DNA from 4 places in the Clostridium omnivorum genome. Region 2 is predicted to be linked to each of the others. Evidence: a T-box and tRNA genes for the amino acid it is inferred to sense, from the RefSeq annotation. Region 2 holds a T-box; the other regions hold tRNA genes.
What was found. The T-box of region 2 lies ahead of asnS (asparagine--tRNA ligase). A T-box ahead of a tRNA ligase gene usually reads a tRNA of that ligase, here a tRNA-Asn.

Region 1 (2,206 bases), 3.5 Mb from region 2:
CCCGTAACTTCGGGAGAAGGGGTGCCTACGCAAGTAGGTCGCAGAGAATAGGCCCAAGCAACTGTTTAGCAAAAACACAGGTCTCTGCTAAAGCGAAAGCTGATGTATAGGGGCTGACGCCTGCCCGGTGCTGGAAGGTTAAGGGGACTAGTTAGCGCAAGCGAAGCTATGAACTTAAGCCCCAGTAAACGGCGGCCGTAACTATAACGGTCCTAAGGTAGCGAAATTCCTTGTCAGGTAAGTTCTGACCCGCACGAATGGCGTAATGACTTGGGCACTGTCTCAACAACAAATCCGGCGAAATTGTATTGCGAGTGAAGATGCTCGCTACCCGCGATTGGACGGAAAGACCCCGTAGAGCTTTACTGTAGCTTAGCATTGAATTTCGGTATTGTCTGTACAGGATAGGTGGGAGACTGAGAAGTAGGGGCGTCAGCTCCTATGGAGTCACCCTTGGGATACCACCCTGACAGTACTGAAGTTCTAACCACAGTCCATGAAACTGGTCGTGGGACATTGTTAGGTGGGCAGTTTGACTGGGGCGGTCGCCTCCTAAAATGTAACGGAGGCGTCCAAAGGTTCCCTCAGAGCAGTTGGAAATTGCTCGTAGAGTGCAAAGGCAGAAGGGAGCCTGACTGCGACACCCACAAGTGGAGCAGGGACGAAAGTCGGGCTTAGTGATCCGGTGGTACCTCGTGGGAGGGCCATCGCTCAACGGATAAAAGCTACCTCGGGGATAACAGGCTGATCTCCCCCAAGAGTCCACATCGACGGGGAGGTTTGGCACCTCGATGTCGGCTCGTCGCATCCTGGGGCTGAAGTAGGTCCCAAGGGTTGGGCTGTTCGCCCATTAAAGCGGCACGCGAGCTGGGTTCAGAACGTCGTGAGACAGTTCGGTCCCTATCCGTCGCGGGCGTAGGAAATTTGAGAGGAGCTGTCCTTAGTACGAGAGGACCGGGATGGACTGACCTCTGGTGTACCAGTTGTTCCGCCAGGAGCACGGCTGGGTAGCTATGTCGGGACGGGATAAACGCTGAAAGCATCTAAGCGTGAAGCCCACCTCAAGATAAGATTTCCCATAGCGTAAGCTAGTAAGACCCCTTGAAGAACACAAGGTTGATAGGTCAGGGGTGTAAGCGCAGTAATGTGTTTAGCTGACTGATACTAATAGGTCGAGGGCTTGACCAAATATTCTTAATCTGTTCAGTCTTGAGAGAATAATATTCTTTCAAAGGAAACTCGCTCAACAGAGTTGAGGAGTACTGATTTGTTACCAAAATCGAAGATTTTGACAAATCATGCATACATATTCCGTGGTAGCTCAATGGCGGAGCATTCGGCTGTTAACCGAAGGGTTGGAGGTTCGAGTCCTCTCCACGGAGCCAGTTCTTTTTTTGTGGATTAACTCTAATGATACTTTGTATTGTTAGAGTTTTTTTATATTATAAAGCCGAAAAGTTTTGAATTTTGTTAAAAAAACTCAAGTATAGTAGTTTGTTTGGGACATTTATGGTATTATATATTAGATTGGATTAATTGAAAAAGTATAGCCTTATTGAGAAATACACTCATTTTGTATAGTACAATATATAATATAGGAGGATAAATATGTTTTTTGATAAGAGTAAGAAACAGAATGTTTTAGAGACAGAAAGAACAATACATGAAAAAACTATAGTAAAAAATGCTAAGGACTTAAAAGTAGTTAATAGGCAAAAATATCAAAATTTAATATCTTTAAGATTGTTTAATGAAGCAGAAGAAGTATTGGATATGACTAAAATGCTTCTAAAATCTGTTGAAGATATAAATATTGAAATGGAAAAGCATGGGGAACATGTAAATAAAACAGTTCAGGTATCTTCTGAAGTAGGTGCTTTTTCTGAGGAAGTAAGTGCAAGTGTAGAAGAAACTATGAATGAGATTGAAGATACATTAGAAAAAGCAAAACTTGGACAAATTGCAGTTAATAATGTAATAAGTAGTATAGATGTAGTTCAAAATACAGTTGAAAGCATGAAGAATGTAATATTGGAATTAGAGGAAAAGTCTAATAAAATTAAAGGTATAGTTGATACAATAAAAGGTATAGCAAAAACTACACACCTACTTTCTCTAAATGCAAATATTGAAGCTGCTCGAGCTGGTGAAGCTGGAAGGGGATTTTCAGTAGTTGCAGGAGAGGTTAAAAAACTTGCAGAAAATA
Region 2 (2,206 bases):
TCTTTCTTTAGACCAAGTTCAGCCATTCTTGCTTCTAAAACTTCAAGTCTTTCTTCTCTCTGGCTTCCACCGATTATTTCACCAACACCAGGAACAAGAAGATCCATTGCAGCAACCGTTTTGTTGTCGTCATTAATTCTCATATAAAAAGCCTTAATTTCCTTTGGATAATCAGTTACAAATACTGGTTTATTAAAATGTTTTTCTGTAATATATCTTTCATGTTCAGTTTGAAGATCAATACCCCATTTTACTGGATATTCGAAGTTTTCACCTGACTTTTCAAGAATTTCTACTGCTTCTGTGTAGGTTACTCTTCCAAAATCTGAACTTACTACATTATTTAATCTATCAAATAATGTGGTATCTATAAATTTGTTGAAGAATTCCATTTCCTCTGGAGCATTTTCCATAACATAGTTAATAACATACTTAACCATATCCTCAGCTAGCTCCATATCATCTAGCAAATCAGCAAAAGCTATTTCTGGCTCTATCATCCAGAACTCAGCAGCATGTCTTGCAGTATTTGAATTTTCAGCTCTAAATGTTGGCCCAAATGTATAAATATCCCTAAAAGCTAAAGCATAGCATTCACCATTTAATTGTCCGCTTACAGTTAAGCTTGTTTCTTTACCAAAAAAGTCTTCCTTGAAGTCTACTTTTCCATTCTCGTCCTTTGGTGGGTTGTTAAGGTCATAGGTTGTAACTCTAAACATTTCTCCTGCACCTTCAGCATCACTACCAGTTATAAGTGGAGTGTGTACATATACGAATCCTCTCTCTTGAAAGAACTTGTGAATAGCATAAGCTGCTAATGAACGCACTCTAAATACCGCTGAAAAAGTATTTCCTCTTGGTCTTAGGTGAGCTATAGTTCTCAAATATTCAAAAGAGTGTCTCTTCTTTTGAAGAGGATAGTCTGCATCTGACTTACCTTCTATTACAACCTTTTTAGCCTTAAGTTCAAAAGGCTGTTTTGCTTCTGGTGTAAGTGCGAATTCTCCTTCAATACTTAGAGATGAACTTATAGCTAGTTTTGAAATATCCTTATAGTTTTCAAGCTCTGACTCGAAAACAACTTGAAGGTTTTTAAAAAAGGTACCGTCATTTAATTCTATAAAACCAAATGCATTAGATGCTCTTATAGTCCTAACCCATCCCTTAACTAATACAGTTTTACCTGCAAATTTTTCACTTTCCCTATACAATTGTTTTACAGTAACTTTTTCCATATATATTCCTCCTTTAAAATAATAATCGTCAAAAATAATGTTATAAAAGTATTTTTTGCAAATAAAAAAACCTTTAATCCCACTAACAAGGGACGAAAGGTTTATATTCCGCGGTACCACCCTACTTGCCATAAAAAATGACCAGCTTCAAAAAGTACAATATTATACTCTCCAACATTTAACGTTTTGGATACGTCTAAGCCTACTTTAAAATAATTTCGGTTAGAAACTCCGAGATGTTCTTCACTATAGCCTTTGTATCGGACTTTCACCAACGCCGACTCTCTGCAACTCAGTACTATACTTACTCTTCTCTTCAAGGTTTTTAATTATATAATTTGATATATATTATAATATTCGCCAGATTGTATGTCAATATCATCTGAACAGTTTTTTTATTATTTACCTCATTTTAACTTATTATTAACTGATTTCATAATTTTTATTCTTCTTTTTCACTTTATACATATACCTAAAAGTTATATAATAGAATTAAATAGAATAGCTTAATAATTCCACTGAGGGGGTTTTTCTATGCTAAATGGCCAAAGAATAAGAGAAATCAGACTTGAAAAAGGATTAACTTGCTCTGATGTAGCTAATTTATCTAGAAGCTGCTCTATCCAAATATCCAAATCTTATCTAGAAGAATTGGAACGAGGGTCGAAATTGAACCCATCCTTTAATGTAGTGGAAACCATCGCTAATATTCTAAGTGTTAACTTAGATGAATTAAGAACAAATTAAATTAAAAGTCCACAGAAAAAAGATTTCTGTGGGCTTTGTTGTTTTACTTTACTAGAATACGGCTTAAAAGTGTATTGCTTCTCTTTATAAAACCTGCCATCTCTTCCCCCTCTAGAGGTCTTTGGCTCATAACTGCTAAATCATAAACATATTCGCAGATTAGTATATGATCTTCACTTAAATCATTTTCATTATTTAGATTTATAATTGATTGAACTAAACTA
Region 3 (2,206 bases), 1.2 Mb from region 2:
TCCCGGAGTTATTTCATTTCTAAAAGATTTACCTATTTGTGCTATACCAAAAGGAACCTTTTTTCTTGAAGTTCTTTGCACATTCTTAAAGTTTACAAATATACCTTGTGCAGTTTCTGGTCTTAGGTAAACTTCAGACTTTGAGTCTTCAGTTATTCCCATATAAGTTTTAAACATTAAATTAAACTTTCTTATATCTGTAAAATCTTTTTTTCCACACTTAGGACAAACTATATTATGTTCTTCTATATATTTCTTTAGTTCTTCATTGCTCCAACCATCTGCACTAGCTACTTCAGCTCCATTTTCTGTCATATGATCTTCCACAAGTTTATCTGCTCTAAATCTAGCCTTACATTCCTTACAATCCATTAGAGGATCAGAAAAACCTCCAACGTGTCCTGAAGCAACCCATACATCACTATTCATAAGAATAGCGCAGTCAACACCAACGTTATATGGACTTTCTTGAACAAATTTTCTCCACCAAGCCTTTTTAACATTATTTTTAAATTCAACCCCTAATGGACCATAATCCCACGCATTGGCAAGTCCTCCATATATCTCTGAGCCAGGGAATACATACCCTCTGCTTTTTGCTAGCGCAACAATTTTATCCATAGTCTTTTCTACAGCCATTGATATCCCTCCTATATTAATAGTTATATTATTACCAAAATTAACATAAAAATTTAGGTATAAAAAAAAGACCTATACCATAAGGGACGAAAAAATAATCTCCGCGGTTCCACCCTTTTTGGCATTAGCCCTACTTTCATAATTATTCACTCAAAAGCGCCGTTCATAACAGTCCTTTAGCTGTTTTCACCATCCACAGCCTCTCTAGAAAATTTCTGCTATTACTCCTCTTTCTCATTGTGACCTATAAATTTATATTTATATTTTACCAAAACTTAGATTTATGTCAATATATTCATTGATATATTATATGAAAAAACATTGATTCTATACACATATATAATATGTACAAAATCAATGTTTCTGTTTACTTCAAAAAATAAAATGGCTCCGTGGAGAGGACTCGAACCTCCAACCCTTCGGTTAACAGCCGAATGCTCCGCCATTGAGCTACCACGGAATGTTTATCACAATGAATATTATAGCATAACTTCATATTTTTGCAATAGTTTTTTATAAAAAACTTATATGTTTCTTCCACTATAGCTAATAGAATTCCACATTTTAATTTTTTCATACTTAATAATTAAAATAAAAAGTGAGGAGATATTCTCCTCACTTTAAAAACTATTGTTGTGGCTTCATTGTTGGGAAAAGAAGAACATCTCTTATTGAAAAGGCATCAGTTAAGAACATTATTATTCTATCTATACCTATTCCTAGTCCGCCTGTAGGAGGCATACCAATTTCAAGAGCATTCATAAATTCCTCATCAATTACATAAGCTTCATCATCACCAAGCTCTCTTTCCTTAGCTTGCTGCATAAATCTATCCCTTTGAACTATTGGATCATTTAATTCAGAGTAAGCATTACATACTTCTCTTCCATAGATGAATCCTTCAAATCTTTCTGTAAACTCAGCATTTCCTCTCTTCTTCTTAGTTAAAGGAGAGATTTCTACTGGGTAGTCACATAAGAATGTAGGTTGTATTAGCTTATCCTCTGCATATTCTTCAAATAGTGCATTAAGAATGTCTGCTTTTGTACAGTCCTTTATTTCTTTTTTAAACTCAAGATGCTTTTCTCTAGCTATAGTTTGTGCTTCTTCATCTGTTTTAATTTGTGTAAAATCTATACCTGCATATTCCTTTACTGCATCTACCATAGTTAGTCTTCTCCAAGGTGGAGTAAGGTCAATTTCTGTTCCTTGATATATAACCTTAGTGCTTCCGTTAACCTTTTCAGCAACATATGCCACTAAGTTTTCCATAATTTCCATCATATCATTATAATCTGCATATGCCTCATATAACTCAATCATTGTAAATTCAGGATTATGTCTTATATCTATTCCTTCATTTCTGAAGTTCTTCCCCATGTCATATACCTTTTCAAGACCACCAACTATACATCTCTTTAGATATAATTCTGTAGCTATTCTTAAGAACATATCAATATCTAAAGCATTGTGGTGAGTAGTAAATGGTCTTGCAGCTGCTCCACCTGCTATTGGTGAAAGAATAGGAGTTTCTACTTCTAAATATCCTCTATTATCTAAGAATTCT
Region 4 (2,206 bases), 1.2 Mb from region 2:
TGTTTAGCAAAAACACAGGTCTCTGCTAAAGCGAAAGCTGATGTATAGGGGCTGACGCCTGCCCGGTGCTGGAAGGTTAAGGGGACTAGTTAGCGCAAGCGAAGCTATGAACTTAAGCCCCAGTAAACGGCGGCCGTAACTATAACGGTCCTAAGGTAGCGAAATTCCTTGTCAGGTAAGTTCTGACCCGCACGAATGGCGTAATGACTTGGGCACTGTCTCAACAACAAATCCGGCGAAATTGTATTGCGAGTGAAGATGCTCGCTACCCGCGATTGGACGGAAAGACCCCGTAGAGCTTTACTGTAGCTTAGCATTGAATTTCGGTATTGTCTGTACAGGATAGGTGGGAGACTGAGAAGTAGGGGCGTCAGCTCCTATGGAGTCACCCTTGGGATACCACCCTGACAGTACTGAAGTTCTAACCACAGTCCATGAAACTGGTCGTGGGACATTGTTAGGTGGGCAGTTTGACTGGGGCGGTCGCCTCCTAAAATGTAACGGAGGCGTCCAAAGGTTCCCTCAGAGCAGTTGGAAATTGCTCGTAGAGTGCAAAGGCAGAAGGGAGCCTGACTGCGACACCCACAAGTGGAGCAGGGACGAAAGTCGGGCTTAGTGATCCGGTGGTACCTCGTGGGAGGGCCATCGCTCAACGGATAAAAGCTACCTCGGGGATAACAGGCTGATCTCCCCCAAGAGTCCACATCGACGGGGAGGTTTGGCACCTCGATGTCGGCTCGTCGCATCCTGGGGCTGAAGTAGGTCCCAAGGGTTGGGCTGTTCGCCCATTAAAGCGGCACGCGAGCTGGGTTCAGAACGTCGTGAGACAGTTCGGTCCCTATCCGTCGCGGGCGTAGGAAATTTGAGAGGAGCTGTCCTTAGTACGAGAGGACCGGGATGGACTGACCTCTGGTGTACCAGTTGTTCCGCCAGGAGCACGGCTGGGTAGCTATGTCGGGACGGGATAAACGCTGAAAGCATCTAAGCGTGAAGCCCACCTCAAGATAAGATTTCCCATAGCGTAAGCTAGTAAGACCCCTTGAAGAACACAAGGTTGATAGGTCAGGGGTGTAAGCGCAGTAATGTGTTTAGCTGACTGATACTAATAGGTCGAGGGCTTGACCAAATATTCTTAATCTGTTCAGTCTTGAGAGAATAACATTCTTTCAATAAGTTTTCCGTGGTAGCTCAATGGCGGAGCATTCGGCTGTTAACCGAAGGGTTGGAGGTTCGAGTCCTCTCCACGGAGCCAGTTATCTGGTGGTAATGGCAAGAAGGTAACACCCGTTCCCATTCCGAACACGAAGGTTAAGCTTCTTAGCGCCGATGGTACTGCAGGGGAGGCCCTGTGGAAGAGTAGGACGCTGCCAGGTTAAATAGAAACACTAAGCATAAAAGCTTGGTGTTTTTTTCTTATTTCTGCCTCCCCTTGGTACGACGGGGTAACAGAACCAAGTCAGCTGCCGCTGACTATTTACCCGTAAAAGTGCATTTAGCACTTTTACCTGCAGGGGAGGCCCTGTGGAAGAGGCAAAATGTCTAAATGACCTTTTGCGGGCAGTAGTTAACGTGAGTTAACAGTTTTTACTGCCCAGTGCTGCGTAAGCAGGACGCTGCCAGGTTAATAGAAACACTAAGCATAAAAGCTTAGTGTTTTTTTCTTATTTCTGCCTCCCCTTGGTACGACGGGGTAACAGAACCAAGCCAGCTGCCACTGGCTAAGTTACCCGTGAAAGTGCATCCAGCACTTTCACCTGTTGGAATTGTTAACAGGTTAATAGACATATTAAGAACAAATGATTAGTCTTTTGTGGATAAATAGAATATTATATATGAAAAAAACTTCAAACTAAGTAGGTTTGAAGTTTTTATTTCTATAGATTAAATAATTAAATATGGGAAAGAATAGTTGTATAGGTAAGTAATAGTTAATAAAGTAAAGAAATTAAGCATATAAATGAAAATAAGTCTGCTTATAAGAATATTTCAATATATTTGAATAGAAACAAGAATTGCTAGTAAAAACGTATTTATATATAATATAAAATAAATGTCAAATTATTTTGAATATTTAGTCATGTATTTAAAAGGAAAAATAGTAAATGAATAGAATATAAATAAATATAAATATAGACTCTTCAAAATTATTTAGAAAGGCGGGAAATGTTTATGAAAGAGTACAAAACCAGAAATCTGAGAAATGTAG

Region 1: it has a tRNA-Asn gene. The T-box ahead of asnS (asparagine--tRNA ligase) is inferred to sense a tRNA for this amino acid. The anticodon was not compared.
Region 3: it has a tRNA-Asn gene. The T-box ahead of asnS (asparagine--tRNA ligase) is inferred to sense a tRNA for this amino acid. The anticodon was not compared.
Region 4: it has a tRNA-Asn gene. The T-box ahead of asnS (asparagine--tRNA ligase) is inferred to sense a tRNA for this amino acid. The anticodon was not compared.

What each region holds. Positions count from the first base shown of each region.
Region 1 is NZ_BRXR01000001.1:3,808,497-3,810,702, forward strand. It holds rRNA gene bsdE14_RS17985 (23S ribosomal RNA) at 1-1,188, shown strand, start outside; tRNA gene bsdE14_RS17990 (tRNA-Asn) at 1,311-1,385, shown strand; gene bsdE14_RS17995 (ABC transporter substrate-binding protein) at 1,609-2,206, shown strand, end outside.
Region 2 is NZ_BRXR01000001.1:297,220-299,425, forward strand. It holds gene asnS (asparagine--tRNA ligase) at 1-1,235, opposite strand, end outside; T-box leader at 1,321-1,564, opposite strand; gene bsdE14_RS01375 (helix-turn-helix domain-containing protein) at 1,770-1,982, shown strand; gene htpG (molecular chaperone HtpG) at 2,026-2,206, opposite strand, start outside.
Region 3 is NZ_BRXR01000001.1:1,502,044-1,504,249, forward strand. It holds gene bsdE14_RS06900 (glycine--tRNA ligase) at 1-639, opposite strand, end outside; T-box leader at 719-886, opposite strand; tRNA gene bsdE14_RS06905 (tRNA-Asn) at 1,025-1,099, opposite strand; gene lysS (lysine--tRNA ligase) at 1,267-2,206, opposite strand, start outside.
Region 4 is NZ_BRXR01000001.1:1,486,420-1,488,625, reverse strand. It holds rRNA gene bsdE14_RS06830 (23S ribosomal RNA) at 1-1,126, shown strand, start outside; tRNA gene bsdE14_RS06825 (tRNA-Asn) at 1,178-1,252, shown strand; rRNA gene rrf (5S ribosomal RNA) at 1,257-1,373, shown strand; gene fusA (elongation factor G) at 2,170-2,206, shown strand, end outside.